Regions from separate parts of the Mesorhizobium sp. WSM3868 genome, predicted to be linked through region 2. Evidence: riboswitches for the same ligand, from Rfam matches in the RefSeq annotation. Region 2 holds a riboswitch; each other region holds the start of a gene.
The links. A riboswitch is a leader RNA that binds a small molecule or an ion and turns the genes downstream of it on or off. The one in region 2 is predicted to bind cobalamin.

Region 1 (4,941 bases), on a different contig from region 2:
CCTCAGCGCCAGGCCGAACGCAGCCGTGGTCTTGCCCTTGCCCGGCCCCGTGTTGACGATGAGCAGTCCCTTCTCGATCGTCTTGCCGGCCACCTCGGCATCCTGCACCGCCTTGCGCTTGGCCATCTTCGCGCGATGGCGCTCGGCATCCTTGTCGTCGATGATCGTGTCTTTGATCTCGCCCATGTCACTTCACCTTGAGCGGCAGCCCCGCCACCATAATCAGCACGCTGTCGGCGACAGCCGCGACCTGCTGGTTGAGCCGCCCTGCGGCGTCGCGGAACCGGCGCGCCAGCGCATTGTCCGGCACGATGCCGAGCCCGACTTCGTTGGAGACCACAAACCACGGTCCGCGCGGCTGCGAAAGCACATCCGTGAGCCGCCGGCACTCGGCCGCGATATCGTGGTCCGCCAGCATATGATTGCTCAGCCACAATGTCAGGCAATCGATCAGCACCGGCTGGTGATCGGGCAAAGCCCCGATCGCGCCGACCAAGTCGAGCGGCGCATCGACGGTGACCCAACTTTCGCCACGGCGCGAGCGATGCAGCGCGATGCGCTCGCGCATCTCCTCGTCATAGGCCTGCGCGGTTGCGATATAGGCCCAAGGCGACGGGCTTGCCGCCACCAGGCACTCGGCATGCGCGCTCTTGCCGGAGCGCGCACCGCCTAAGATGAAGGTCAGATGGCCCTCCGCGCGATCAGGCAAAGCTGTCGCGCAGGCTGGTCGATGTACCGGTGAAGCGCCCGCGCACCACACCGACGGCCGCACCGAGCACCAGCCAGAAGACCAGATCGGTGAGGGTCACCGCCACCACGAACTGATGGTGCAGCCCCTCGGGAATCGCCGTCTCGAAGCTGACGGGCTGCGGCGCGCCGACTACGTGCGGAGCGACGATCAGCACGACCGCCAGAATTGCCAAGGGCAGCGACTTGCGAAGGGCGATCAATCCAAGGCCGACCGCGGTTGCGGCCACCGTCGAAATCCACCAGATCTGGCGCGGCAGAAGTTCTGCCGCCGGCATGGCCGGCAGTTCCGGCGGCAGGCCGAGGCCGGGCGCGAGCGTGAAAACCGCAAAACCGGCAAGGCCCCAGAACGCGCCCTGGCGCCAGCTGCCGATGCCACCGGCGAATTCCGACACCGCGACCAGGATCAGCGCGAAGCCGATGCCGGTGACGATGTTGGCGACAACGTTGAAGGCGAAGCGCTCGAAGCCGTCGGCCGGAGCCCAGCCCTCGTCCTCGGTCGGAGCGGCCGCTTCCGTCGACGCAGGAACGGCGCTGCTCATCGCATTGCCCGCCGGTTCGGCCGAGCTCATGGCAGTGCTAGTTCCAGTGTTGGCGGCATGGTCGTGGTGATGACCGCCGCCCGCCTTTTCATAGACTTCCGCTTTGAGGATCAGCGGCACGGTCGCATAGGCCTGCATGCAGGCAAGCGCGATGCCCGCCACGAGCCCTGCGATCGCCGCGACGAACACGACGTTGCGAAACAGATTCATGATATCGGGGCCTTCGTCAGTGGCAGGGAAAAGCCATCGAGTGACGATAGTCGTGGGCAGCGTTGTGGACCGCATCGATGTGCGAGAAGCCGACAAAACCGACGACGAAAATGCCGAGCAGCGCGGCGAGAGCCAGCTGCATGATGCGCGACTGCGAGGAGACGGAGGCGCCGAGGGCGACGGAAGCGGTATTCATGTCTTGTCCTTTCGCCCTCCACCCGAGGGCATCGAAGTCAACTTTCCTGTCGCCGGCAGGTCTCCTGGCTCGCGGATTCGCACCCTTCCCCACCTTCCCGAGGACAAACCTCAGTGGTCTATGGAGAGGACTACCGCACACAGTTGCGGGGGCAGCCACGGCTTAGGGCAAAGACTCCACCCTCACCGCATTCCCTCTTGGCTCCAAAAACGGAACCGACGACGCCATCGACTATAGGCAGAATCGTCGCGACCGGCAAACCAAATTCCGTCACGCCGCAGCGTGATTGCGGCACCGGTTTCGGACTAAGATCCGGCGATCCGCTCGGCGACGAGCTGCTGCAATCGCCACAAATGGCGGTCGTGAATACCGCGCTGTTCGAGGTTCTTCACGGTGTTGTAGAGATAGTCGGCGCCTGAACCCCAGTGGCCGCACGAGGTCGCCAGCCTGTCGACCACCTCGTCTTCGTTGAGTGGGCCGGCATAGGTCGTGCCTTTGCGATTGATAACGAAGGCAAGCGCTCTCAACGGTCCCTTGTCGGTTGCGAGTTGCAGCAGGCGAGGTCGGTAGCTGGTCGGCTTCAGCGTCATCTCGCGGCGAAAAAGCCTGTCCAAGGCCTGCCGGCGGTCACCACCGTTCAGGCGGAAAGCAACGCCCTTGCATTGGCCGCCACGATCCAGCGCCATCATCAGGCCGGGGCTTTGCTTGGTGCCGCGCCAGCGCGTCATCTTCATGCAGAAGGAGCGATGCCAGCCGCGTGCCACGGCGACGCGCTCCTCGACATGCTCAATCTCGGGCTTCCAGATCAGCGAGCCGTAGCCGAACAGCCAGAGAGGCTCGGTTGCAGGTAGCTCGGCCTCGAATGCATCCAGCATGGCTTCATAGTCGCTGTCCACGAGATGCTCGGCATCCGGGTCGGGCCCCGGGTCATCGACCGCGCGAAAACAGCGGGCGACCAGTTCCACGGTCAGCGACATCGTTCTTGCAGGCATGCTTGCAATCCTGGGCAGCCGGCGGAACCGCAGGCGATTACGAAGTGACCTTAAGGGCAGCATCCGGAAGCGACAATGGCCGCGCAATTGACAACGGTCCTGCCCGGGTGTCGGCTGTCATCAGCCAAGGGGAGCCGCTCATGCAGCCAAATCCTAGGGAACACAGCCGCTACAATGGCCTCACCAGCCTCGAGCCGACATTGCCTGCAAGCGCCTATCGGGAAGCCGACGCTTACCGGCTCGATCTCGAAGCGATCTGGTATCGGAGCTGGCTCATGGTTTGCCGCGAAGCCGATCTCGCGGAACCTCTTGCCTTTCGAACCGCGCGTATCGGCTCGCAGGAGGTCGTCGTGCTGCGCGACGAGACCGGGAGCTTGCGCGCCTTCCACAACACCTGCCGGCATCGCGGCTCGCAGCTCTGCCAGGAAAGCGAAGGGCGGCTGAAGGCAAGGCTGCTCACCTGCCCCTACCACGCCTGGACCTATTCGCTGCGCGGCGATCTCGTCCGTATCCCATCGAAATCGCTGCCCGAAGGCTTCAACAAGGACAATTATCCGCTCTACCGGGTGGCGCTGTCAGTGTGGCGCGGCCTCGTCTTCATCAATCTCGCAGAGGATCCCGATGGCTCGGCGGAAGCCTCCTTCGACTCCGCCTCCCGCGATCTTTCGAATTGGCCGCTGGAGACGCTCGTCCCCGGGCACCGGCTCACCAAGGTGATGAACTGCAACTGGAAAATCTTCTGGGAGAACTTCAACGAATGCCTGCATTGCCCTGGCGTCCACAAGGACCTGTCGCGGCTGGTGCCGATCTATGGCCGCGGCCTGATGGCGAGGCATGACGATCCGGAATGGGCGCGCTATGCGGATAATGATGCGCCGGAGTTTTCCGGCGGCCTGCGCGCCGGCGCCGAGACCTGGTCGCGCGACGGACGCGTCCATGGACCGGTCTTTGCTGGGCTGACGCCGGCCGAGCGAGCCGCCGGCCAGACCTACGCTACCTCGCTGCCCTCGATGTTCGTCGTCGGCCATGTCGACTATGTCCGCACGATGCGTCTCGCCCCGCTCGGGCCCGAGCAAACGGAGCTCACCGCCGAATGGCTGTTCGCGCCCGATGCCCTGGCACAAACCGATATCGACAACATCGTCGCCTTCGGCGCGCAGGTGCTGGAGGAGGACGCCGCGATCTGCGAGATCAACCAGAAGGGCCTGCACTCGATCCGCCACCAGGCCGGCGTGCTGATGCCCGAGGAGTACGATTTGCGCCGCTTCCACGAGTGGGTGCGTGGGCGCCATGCGGCGTTGCAGCCGGTCAAAACGACTTCGGCAGATAGCGCCAAGTGAAGAAGCCGCAGAAGGCGGCCAACAGGCCGAGCGTGGCGAACACCGAGCCGAGACCGAAGAAGGTCAGCACCACCGAATAGACCAGCGGCGGCGTCAGCTCGGAAAAATCGAGATAGGTTCGATAGACAGCTGCCATCTGCGCCCTTTCATAGGAACGCACCGACCGCATGAAGGCGGTCGAGCCCAGCGCGTCGAGCGCGATGGTGAACAAGGCGCCGCCGAGCAGGAAGGCGGCGGTGAGCAGCGGCGCGGCGGCGCCGACGCCGCCGGCCGCGAAAAGCATCGCCGCCATGGCGAAATAGGCGAAAGCCATGGTCCGACGGCCGCCGAAGCGCTTTCCCGCCCTGCCCCAGAAGATCGCCATGAACAGAAGCGCATTGCCTGCCGAAACCAGCAGCCCGCCGGCAAGCTTGCCCTCGCCCGTGATCACCATGAACAGCGGGCCATAGACGAAGAAGGTCGTCCAGAAACACGAGCGGCCGAAGGCGATCAGCCACGCGAGGCGCAACCGCGGCTGCGCGACGAAGCGGCCGATATTGGCGAGCGGGTTGATCGGACGGCTCTTGCCGGGACGGATCGAAGGGTTGTCGCCCAGCCGATAGGTCCAGAACAACGCCAGCAGCGCCAGCGCGAAGGCCACGACCGCGCCGTGCGCGGCATAAATCCCGAAGCGCGTATAGAGGAAAATGCCGAGCGTCGGCCCGCCGGTCCAGGCGAACATCGACCAAGCCATGCGCAGCGATTCCGCCTGCATGAAGTCGGTCTTGCGGATGTGGTCCATGATGTAGAGGTTAAGTGTGATGGACAGCGCGCTCGCCCCCATGACACGGCACAGCATCCCGGCGAGTTGTCCCGGCAGCGTGTGGGTAACGAAGAACACCGAGCCGATCGCCAGCATCAGGCAGCCGCCCGTG
Region 2 (4,941 bases):
GTACCGCCGAGGGCGAGCGCTTGTGGTTCATTGAGCAATTGGGCTGGCTCGCGAAGAAAGTCCACATTGGTGATAGAAGCGGGCCGAAGACAGAGATCGATCTTCCGAAGGACGCCAGGTGGGCTAACTTCGGCGATTGGCTGGCGGTAAAGCCGCGCAAACCATGGACGGTCGCCGGGACGACCTATAGCGCCGACGCACTAATCGGCATTTCGCTTTCCTCTTTCCTTGCTGGAGAGCGTCATTTTAGTACCCTGTTTGAACCAGCCGAGAGGCGCTGTCTGCAGTCATTCTTCTGGAATGACGGGAAGCTCATTATCCACTACCTGGCGAACCTCGCTCCGAGATTCGAGGTGTTCACCCCAGGCCCGCAGGAATGGACACGCCGAGCCCTGGACGCCTTGCCGTCGCAAGGGACTGTTCACCTCTGGTCACTCGATGCGGCAGATCACGAGACCAATGGGGAGGTCCTGGTTTGCGTTCAGGATCCGATCACGCCGCCGCAGCTTTTGCTGTTCGATCTCAAGGCCGCGCCGCCTCTCAGCGCTTCAGCAATTCTGAAGCGCAGCCCGGAGAATTTCGACGCATCCGCACTGGTGATCACACGCCACGAGGCAGTCTCGATCGATGGTGAGATGATCCCCTATACGCAGGTCGGTCCACCAAACGGGAACGGAGATGCCCCAGTTCACCTTACCGCCTATGGCGGGTTCGGCATATCGCTCCTGCCCTCCTACAACTCCACCCTCGGCAAGCTGTGGCTCGAGCGCGGCGGCACGTGTGTGGTGGCCAACATCCGCGGCGGCGGCGAGTTCGGCACCTGCTGGCACGAAGCCGGGCGCAGGGAGGGCAAGCGTCTCGCCCATGACGATTTCGCCGCCGTTGCCGCCGATCTCGTGCGAAGGGGCATCACGCTGCCGAGGCGGATTGCCGCCCAGGGCGGCTCAAATGGCGGCCTGCTGATCGCCAACATGCTTACCCGCTATCCTGAGCGTTTCGGCGCGCTGTTCTGCACGGTTCCGCTTGTCGACATGCGCCGCTACACCAAGCTTCTGGCAGGCGCGAGTTGGATCGACGAATATGGCGATCCCGACAAGGCTGACGATTGGGCTTTCCTGAGTGAAATCTCGGCCTATCACGCCGCGTCGTCGGGACAGCCCTATCCGCCTATCCTGCTCGCCACCATGAGACGCGACGACCGCGTCCACCCGGGCCATGCGCGCAAGATGGCGGCAAAGCTGCAGGCCCTTGGCTATCCCGCTTACTTCTACGAGCCCAGCGCGGGCGGGCACGGCTACGGCAAGGACAATCGGGAGCGAGCCGCATTCATCAGCCTCGGTATCGGTTTTCTTCGCAGCGCGATCGGGTGGCATGCCGATGGCTTTCATAAAGGACCCGGAGCTCGACAAGGGCGAACTTCCGATGAGTGAGTACAGGTCGAGGACTGGGACAAGGTACAAACCGTGCGAGTACAGTTTGCACAATGCGCGCTAGCGCCTTGTCGATCTCAATCAATCGACGGAGCACTTCACACCACAGACTACAATTCTGAAGAGCAAGGAAAAATATCATGGCAACAAAGCGAATGAACGTGTCGCGGGGAGTAGCAGCGGCCGTCGTCCTGGTGCTGCTGGCACAGCAGGCTGTCGCGTTTCCAAAATCCCCCTGCGCGTCTTCCCCCTCCACCTCCCCCTTATTGCTCGCGCCCGTCTACGACACCGATCTGCGAGCCAAGCTTTGGGCAGTTCCGCCTGCCCGGCTCGGGGGCATATTCGGACGAAAGACCGACCAGCGCAAGGCGCTTTTCGCATAATCACATAAACATCTCGTTATATGGTATTGACAAGCAGCGAAGCTGCTGTGATTGTGCGCATGTCATGGTTCTCCGCGCGGCACTGCCGTAGCGGAGCTAAGAGGGAAGCCGTGCGATGCCGGCGCTGCCCCCGCAACTGTTAGCGGCGAGCCAAGCCCATTGATGTCACTGAGGCGAACGGCCTCGGGAAGACGGGCACAGGCTTTGACCCGCGAGCCAGGAGACCTGCCACGACGAACAACGTCCACGGGCGGGGTGTCCGGTGGTCGCGGTAGCTCGGCTTCGTGCCGCCTAACCCGCGTTCCTTGTCCCCCGCCCCAACCATCGGGGTATGGCATGACTGTCTCTCAACGAATTGCTGTAGCAACGCTCGGCGTGCCGCGTATCGGTCGACGGCGGGAACTGAAATTCGCGCTTGAAAACTACTGGTCCGGAAATTCTCCCGCTGCCGACCTGCTCGCGACGGCGAAGACGCTGCGTGCCGCTAGCTGGAGGGAGCAGCACGATCGCGGCGTGTCGAAAATCCCGTCAACCGATTTCTCACTTTATGACCATGTGCTCGACACAGTCGCCATGGTCGGCGCCGTGCCGGCACGATACGCCTGGACTGGCGGCGAGGTCCCACTCGATATCTATTTCGCCATGGCGCGCGGCAACCAAGGTCAGGCCGCGGATCGTGGACATGCCGGTGACGAGCATGCGGCCAGTCGGCATGGCCTTGCCGCGATGGAAATGACCAAATGGTTCGACACCAACTATCATTACATAGTGCCGGAACTCACGGACGATCAGAGCTTTTCCCTCTCGTCGGCGAAACCGGTCGATCATTTCCTCGAGGCCAAGGCGCTCGGCATCCACACTCGCCCGGTCCTGCTTGGACCGGTTACCTTTCTCAAGTTGGCGAAGTCATCTGAGAAAGGTTTCAACCCTATCGCGCTCCTGCCACGGCTGCTGCCTGTCTACGAGGTGCTCCTGCAGAGGCTAAAGCTCGCGGGAGCCGATTGGGTGCAGATCGATGAGCCGGCGCTCGTGCTCGATCTGATTCCCAACGAACGGGATGCGCTCCAATTCGCCTACTCCCGGCTGTCGAAAGCAGCACCCGAGTTGAAGATCATGGTCGCTACCTATTTCGGATCGCTGGGAGACAATCTCGAGACCGCAATTTCTCTGCCCGTGGCGGGACTGCACGTGGATCTCGTGCGCGCTCCAGAGCAGTTGGACGCCATCGGCCGGCTCGCGCGGAAGGAACTTGTGCTCTCGCTCGGGCTGATCGACGGCCGCAACGTCTGGCGCGCGAACCTGCCTGCCGTACTTGACCGTATCAAGTCGATCGTCGCCGATTGGCCGCTGGAGCGGGTGGAGATTGCCCCGTCCTGCTCGATGCTGCATGTGCCGATCGACCTGGACATGGAGACGGCACTCGATGCGGATGTAAGGTCGTGGCTCGCCTTCGCAACGCAAAAGACCGACGAGCTGGTCGTGCTCGCCCGTGCCCTGGCCGAAGGCCGGGACGCAGTTGCCGCCGAACTGGAGGCGTCGGCTGAGGCTGCCGCCGTTCGCGCGACATCCGCGAAGGTGCATGATCCGCTGGTCGAAGGCCGGATCGCCAGCATCAAGGTCGGCATGACGCGTCGGAAGAGCGCATTTCCCGTCCGCTCCAAGCTTCAGGCCGACGCATTTGGTTTGCCCTCCTCCCCACCACGACGATCGGCTCCTTCCCGCAAACAGCCGAGATTCGCAAGGCGCGGGCAGCTCATGCCAAAGGCCAGCTGAGTTACATCGACTATGAAGCGTTCCTGAAGAAAGAGATAAGAGCCGCCGTTCGCTGGCAAGAAGAGATTGGACTCGACGTGCTGGTCCACGGCGAATTCGAGCGCAACGATATGGTGCAATATTTCGCCGAGCAGCTCTGCGGCTTCGCCTTCACGCAACACGGGTGGGTGCAGAGCTATGGCTCGCGCTTTGTGCGACCCCCGATCATCATTGGAGATGTGTCGCGACAAAATCCGATGACACTGAATTGGTGGCGATATGCCCAGTCGCTAACGCTGAAGCCGGTGAAGGGCATGCTTACCGGCCCGGTGACGATCCTCAACTGGTCCTTCGTCCGAGACGACCTTTCGCGCTCAGCCGTCTGCCGCCAGGTCGCGCTCGCCATTCGCGATGAAGTGAGCGACCTTGAAAAGGCCGGCGCCAAGATGATCCAGATCGACGAGGCCGCACTGCGCGAGGGCTTGCCGCTGCGCGCGGCCGACTGGGAGGCCTATCTCGACTGGGCTGTCGAATGCTTCCGGCTGGCTTCGACGGCCGTCGGCGATGCGACCCAGATCCACACCCATATGTGCTACTCCGAGTTCGGCGACATCGTGGACGCGATTGCCGCAATGGATGCCGATGTGATCTCCATTGAAACCTCGCGCTCGCAGATGGAACTGCTTGATACGCTTCGAACCTTCAAGTATCCGAACGACATCGGACCTGGCGTCTATGACATTCACTCGCCGCGGGTCCCGGAAGTGGGCGAGATTTCCAATCTCATCATGCTTGCGCGCGAACGATTCCTGGATGACCAAGTGTGGGTGAATCCCGACTGCGGTCTCAAAACGCGCAGATGGGAGGAGGTCCGGCCTGCCCTGGCGAACATGGTGGCTGCTGCACGCGCAATTCGGGAAAAAGCGCAGACGGCGTAGGGCTCGGTGACACTCGCCGGCGGTGAGCGGCGACGCTGCACCCCGGGCGAAGTAGGTTGAGTCTATCCGGCTCACCCAAAGAAATCGAGCTGCCGCTGACGAAACCTCGGCAAGCTTGGTCTGTCGCGGGCCTTGTTATAACGCGTCCAAGCCAGCTGTTCCAAAGGCCGGGGCTGGTGAGCGATCGAAGGCCGGCCCTCAAATGAGACGGCCAGAAACGAGACGGCTGACCTCCAGCCGGTTTCGGACTGCTCCGGATTGGGATAGTCCAATATCACTATCCTCTTTCCGGTGTCGCTCGCCGAGACCTCCACTCCGACGATCGGCGATCATCGGGAGACGCATCGGCGATCACGTGGCGCCGGTCCAAGGGTGTTCCGGGAAACCGGATGCAGCGCTAAGCAGGGGAACATTCAAACGGCACTTCTGTAGACTATC
Region 3 (4,941 bases), on a different contig from region 2:
TGCGCGCCGGGTGAAGCCGGAGAGACCGCCTTCCTGGCGAAGCGTGCGGATGCGGTCGCGGCGGCCGGTCAGGATCTTGTGCGGATAGGCCTGGTGGCCAACGTCCCAGATCAGCCGGTCTTCCGGCGTGTTGAAGACATAGTGCAGCGCAACCGTAAGCTCGACGACGCCGAGACCGGCGCCAAGATGGCCGCCGGTGTGCGACACCGCGTCGATCAGCTCCGCGCGCAGTTCGGTCGCCAGCTGCGGCAGCTCGCTTTCATCAAGCGCCCGCAAATCCGCGGGGATGCGGACTTTGTCGAGGAGCGGCGTGTCAGGCTTCGGGTTCACTCTGGGACGGCCTGTCAACTTAACCTTGGGTTAACCTTCAAATATGCGCTTTGCTATGCGCGAGATAGGCTGACGGCGCGCCAATGTAAATGCGTGTCAGTGACGCGCCCGGCGCAGAATGTCCATTCTGCGCTAACCTTCCGGCAGCGGAATGAATTCTTCCTCATCGCCAGGAACGATATCGAAGCGGCCCGTCTTCCATTCTTCCTTGGCCTGCTCGATGCGTTCTTTCGAGGACGAAACGAAATTCCACCAGATATAACGCTTGGAGCCCAGCGACGCTCCGCCGAACAGCATGAAATGCGCGCCGCGCTCGGACGACACGACGATTTCCTCGCCCGGTTTGAACACCAAAAGCCGCTCGGCCGGGAAACGGTCGCCGGCAATCGAAACCTCGCCCTCCAGCGTGTAGATGGCGCGTTCCTCAGCGTCGCCGGGGATTTTGACGCTGGCGCCCGCCGCCAGCCGCAGATCGGCATAGAGCGTTTCCGAGGCGGTCGCGACGGGCGAGCGCAGCCCGGAAAATTCGCCGATGACGACGCGGCCGCTAACGCCCTCGGCATCGATTTCGGGCAGTTGGACGACCGACGTGTTCGCGAACACCGGGGCGATTTCTTCCTTGCTGTCCGGCAGCGCCAGCCAGGTTTGCAGGCCGGAAATCGACATCGGCGCGCCGCGCAATTCCTCGGGCGTGCGCTCGGAATGAACGATGCCGCGGCCGGCGGTCATCAAATTCACGTCGCCCGGCGCGATCACCATTTCGGTGCCGAGCGAGTCGCGATGCCTGATCTTGCCGTCGAACAGATAGGTGACGGTGGACAGCCCGATATGCGGATGCGGGCGCACGTCGATCGCGTGGCCGGCACGCAGGATGGCCGGGCCCATGCGGTCGAAGAAGATGAACGGACCGACCAGCCTGCGTTTCGCCGTCGGCAAGGCGCGGCGAACCTCGAAGCCACCAATGTCCTTGGCGTTGGGAATGACCATCAACTCGATCTGGTCGCAGGCGAAGGCGTCGCCGGCCTCGGGATCGTTGCCCGGAAAGAAGCTCATGACCGGCGTCAGGCGAAGCGGAGCGCGGATCGGGCCTTCGCCTTGGCGGCCTCTTCCTCGCGGTTGCGCGGATGCTGGGTGGTTTCGAGGCTGTCAAGCAGCTCGCGCGCGGCGGCGGCGATCGCCTCGACGGCGTGGTTGAAGGCATGCTCGTTGCGCTTGGACGGCTTGGTCGCGCCGCTCAGCTTGCGCACGAACTGCAGCGCCGCGTCATGGACCTCGTCGTCGGTCGCCGGCGGATCGAAGTTGAACAGGGTCTTGATGTTTCGGCACATGCTTTAACTCCTTACCTGCTTTCTGCCCGAACCGGTCTGACATTGTGCACCGAGGTGTGTTGAGATTCAGGTCAGACCAAGCCGAAAATGGCGGGTTCCGAGAACCGGACCAGAGCGTACTTGAAGCACCTGAGCACCGGAACCGCAGAAAGCCGCGTTTGCAGGCGGCCTCACCTGAATATCAATACACCTCACTCGGCGTCGAGCGGCTCCGTTCCAACCGGCTTGCCGTCGCGCGAGAGCCTGATCTTCTCGACCTTGTCCTCGGCGGCCTTGAGCAAGCGGTCGCAATGAGCCTTCAGCGCCTCGCCGCGCTCGTAGATCTTGATCGACTGGTCGAGCGGAACGTCGCCGCGCTCCAGATCATCGACGATCTTCTCCAGCGCGTCGAGCGCCTGTTCGAAGCTCATCGCCTTGACGTCTTGGTTAGCTTCATCAGCCATCATTCATCCCTTCATCAGCCGCCCGACATGGGCGGCGACCGAAAATGCCAATCCTTGCAGATCGTAACCGCCCTCCAGCAGGCTGACGAGCCGGTTGCCGCTGTGGCGCCCGGCGCGCTCCATCAGCTGGCCGGTCGCCCAGTCGAAATCATCCTCGGTCAGGTTGATCGCGGCCAGCGGATCGCGATGGTGCGCATCGAAACCGGCGGAAATGATGATCAGATCCGGCTGGAAGGTGTCGATCGACGGCAGCACGCGCGACAGGAAGGCGTCGCGGAACGTGTCGCTGCCGGTGCTCGGCGCAAGCGGCGCGTTGACGATGTTGCCGGCGCCGGTCTCGCTCTTGGCACCGGTGCCCGGATAAAGCGGCATCTGGTGGGTCGAGCAATAGAGCACCGACGGATCGTCCCAGAAAATGTCCTGCGTGCCGTTGCCGTGATGCACATCCCAATCGACGATGGCGACGCGCTCGGCCAGATGCTTCTCCTGCGCATAACGGGCGGCGATCGCCGCGGTGTTGAACAGGCAAAAGCCCATCGCGGTCGCTTTTTCGGCGTGATGGCCGGGCGGACGCGCGGCAACGAAGACATTGGCGGCACGGCCCTCGAACACATCGTCGACTGCGGCGTTGGCCGCGCCGATCGCCGTCACCGCCGCCTGCCAGCTTTTCGGGCTGGCGCTGGTGTCGGCATCGATCGAGACGATCCCCGTCTCAGGAATCGCAGCGCGGACACGGCCGACGAAATCCTCCGGATGCGCGTAAAGGATCGTCGCCTCGTCGCCTTCCGGCGCCTCGACGCGGTCGAGGGCCGAAAAAGCCTCGTCGTCGAGCACGCGCTCGATGGCGCGCAAACGGTCGGGCCGCTCGGGGTGGCCGGGCGGCGTGAGGTGTTCCAGGAATACCGGATGAGTGTAAAGACGAGTGGTCATGGCGCCTAATCTAGGCACCTGTCGCACGGATAGCCATGTTTCAGCGCCGAATGATTGGGGAAATCGCGCCCAATCGTGTCGCTGGCGGCATTGGCCCGGCTTCGGCTTCGCGATAAGGTCGCGTCGCTGCCTGGTGCCCGCAACGCGGGAGAATCGGGAACACGGTTGAAATCCGTGGCGTGCCCAACGCTGTGAGGGGGACCGCGCCGGCAAACGCCACTGTCCCAGACGGGAAGGCGCCGGATGCGGGTCGATCCCGAGCCAGAAGACCGGCCCGGCAGACATGGTCATCCGCATGGTCAGGCGGAGGACTGCTTATCGCAAGGGGACAAGCGATGCAGGCACGAACAGCCGCCGCCGGCGGCGATGACTTTGACCAATTGGCGCGCGACGCCGTCTACCGAGCCATGTTCACCCGGCGCGACGTGCGCAGCCATTTCCTTGCCGACGATCTCGACGACAGCGTTTTGGCGCGGCTGCTCACCGCGGCACACCACGCGCCGTCGGTCGGCTACATGCAGCCCTGGAACTTCATCATCATCCGGGACGCCACAAGGCGGCGGCAGGTGCGCGACCTGTTTTTGGCCGCGCGCGAACAGGAACTGCCGGCGATCGAGGTGGAGCGGCGGGCGCTCTACCGCAAGCTGAAGCTCGAGGGCATCTGCGAAAGCGCGCTCAACCTGTGCATCACCTGCGACCGCCAGCGCTCGAAGAACTCGCCGCTCGGGCGCTGGCACAATCCGGAGATGGACCTCTACAGCACCGTCTGCGCGGTGCAGAATTTCTGGCTCGCGGCGCGGGCGGAAGGCGTCGGGGTCGGCTGGGTGAGCATCATCGAGCCCGAAGCACTGAAGCGACTGCTGTCGATCCCCGAGCACGTCACGCCGATCGCCTATCTCTGCGTCGGCCGCGTCTCGGAATTCGCGCCGAGGCCCGACCTCGAAGCGCATGGCTGGGGCAAGCGCCTGCCGCTGCCCGAGCTGGTGATGAGCGAGACCTTTTGCGGCGCCGGCGAGGCGCCGCTCAAATCGGCGATCGCTCGCCTTGGATCCCGTGAAGGGGCGAAGCCGTGATCAGGCGGCCTTCGTGGCCGGGGCTGCTGCTCAAGCGGTCCTTGGCGAATCCCAGCGCGAGCCGCCGAAGGGGCTGAGCGCCTTGTCGCGCAGCTCCCTGAACTTGGACGAGGCTTCGGCCAGGCGCCGGTCCCATTCCGGATTGGGGACCTGGCCCTCGATGGTGGCGAAGTAGACCTGCATCAGCGAAGCGATGGCGAAGGGCTCGATGAAAGCCGCCTTGAAGGCCCAGGCGAAGACGATGGCCAACACGAAGGCCCAGCCGGCAAGCTGGCCCGGCATGGCCCAGAGGATCGCGGCGGCGGGCGCCAGCATCAAAAGGAAGATGACGAAGGAAACACCCCACATGATCACCGCCAGCCAGACGGCGTTCTTGACCATCAACTTGCCGTTCTGCGCATAGAGCACGACGCCTTGCCTGGCGGTCTCGAAAGGCGAGTTGGAATTGGTGCGGATGTTGTAGCCGAGGATGATCTCGTCGACATAGGTCAGCGACAGGCGGATGACGGTGTTGATGAAGCTCACCAGACCGCTCAAGCCTGGAATGGGTAGGAACGCAGCAATGCCGCCGATCAGCCCGGTGATGGCGCGGATGGCGCCTTTCACCAGCTGGTCGACGACGAAAAGGATGTTGGCCTCGGCGAAGCGCTTCGTCACCACTTCGCGCGCATAGGCGATCTGGCCCTGGCCGTCGGGAACGTCCTGCCCGTCGATCAGATGGACCATGACGGCGATATGGCCTGCCTTGAGCACATAGAGAATGTATTCGCGGATCCAGTAGACGGCGATCGAGACCACGCCGAAGCCGACCACCCCACCCCACAAGGCAAAGGACAT

Region 1: it holds a riboswitch for cobalamin, as region 2 does, so the genes downstream of both, CK221_RS16850 (CbtB domain-containing protein) here and metE (5-methyltetrahydropteroyltriglutamate--homocysteine S-methyltransferase) in region 2, are expected to answer to the same signal.
Region 3: it holds a riboswitch for cobalamin, as region 2 does, so the genes downstream of both, bluB (5,6-dimethylbenzimidazole synthase) here and metE (5-methyltetrahydropteroyltriglutamate--homocysteine S-methyltransferase) in region 2, are expected to answer to the same signal.

The regions. Positions count from the first base shown of each region.
Region 1 is NZ_NSGB01000009.1:188,242-193,182, forward strand. Features, by position in the region: gene cobO (cob(I)yrinic acid a,c-diamide adenosyltransferase) at 1-186, opposite strand, end outside; gene cobU (bifunctional adenosylcobinamide kinase/adenosylcobinamide-phosphate guanylyltransferase) at 188-709, opposite strand; gene CK221_RS16845 (CbtA family protein) at 702-1,499, opposite strand; gene CK221_RS16850 (CbtB domain-containing protein) at 1,516-1,695, opposite strand; cobalamin riboswitch at 1,732-1,930, opposite strand; gene CK221_RS16855 (gamma-glutamylcyclotransferase) at 2,001-2,687, opposite strand; gene CK221_RS16860 (aromatic ring-hydroxylating dioxygenase subunit alpha) at 2,828-4,027, shown strand; gene CK221_RS16865 (MFS transporter) at 3,996-4,941, opposite strand, start outside.
Region 2 is NZ_NSGB01000001.1:661,599-666,539, forward strand. Features, by position in the region: gene CK221_RS02980 (prolyl oligopeptidase family serine peptidase) at 1-1,430, shown strand, start outside; cobalamin riboswitch at 1,862-2,061, shown strand; partial or broken gene metE (5-methyltetrahydropteroyltriglutamate--homocysteine S-methyltransferase) at 2,150-4,503, shown strand.
Region 3 is NZ_NSGB01000006.1:306,744-311,684, forward strand. Features, by position in the region: gene dxs (1-deoxy-D-xylulose-5-phosphate synthase) at 1-330, opposite strand, end outside; gene CK221_RS12990 (pirin family protein) at 463-1,383, opposite strand; gene CK221_RS12995 (DUF2277 domain-containing protein) at 1,392-1,658, opposite strand; gene CK221_RS13000 (exodeoxyribonuclease VII small subunit) at 1,850-2,101, opposite strand; gene CK221_RS13005 (histone deacetylase family protein) at 2,105-3,031, opposite strand; cobalamin riboswitch at 3,146-3,324, shown strand; gene bluB (5,6-dimethylbenzimidazole synthase) at 3,367-4,104, shown strand; gene CK221_RS13015 (hypothetical protein) at 4,135-4,941, opposite strand, start outside.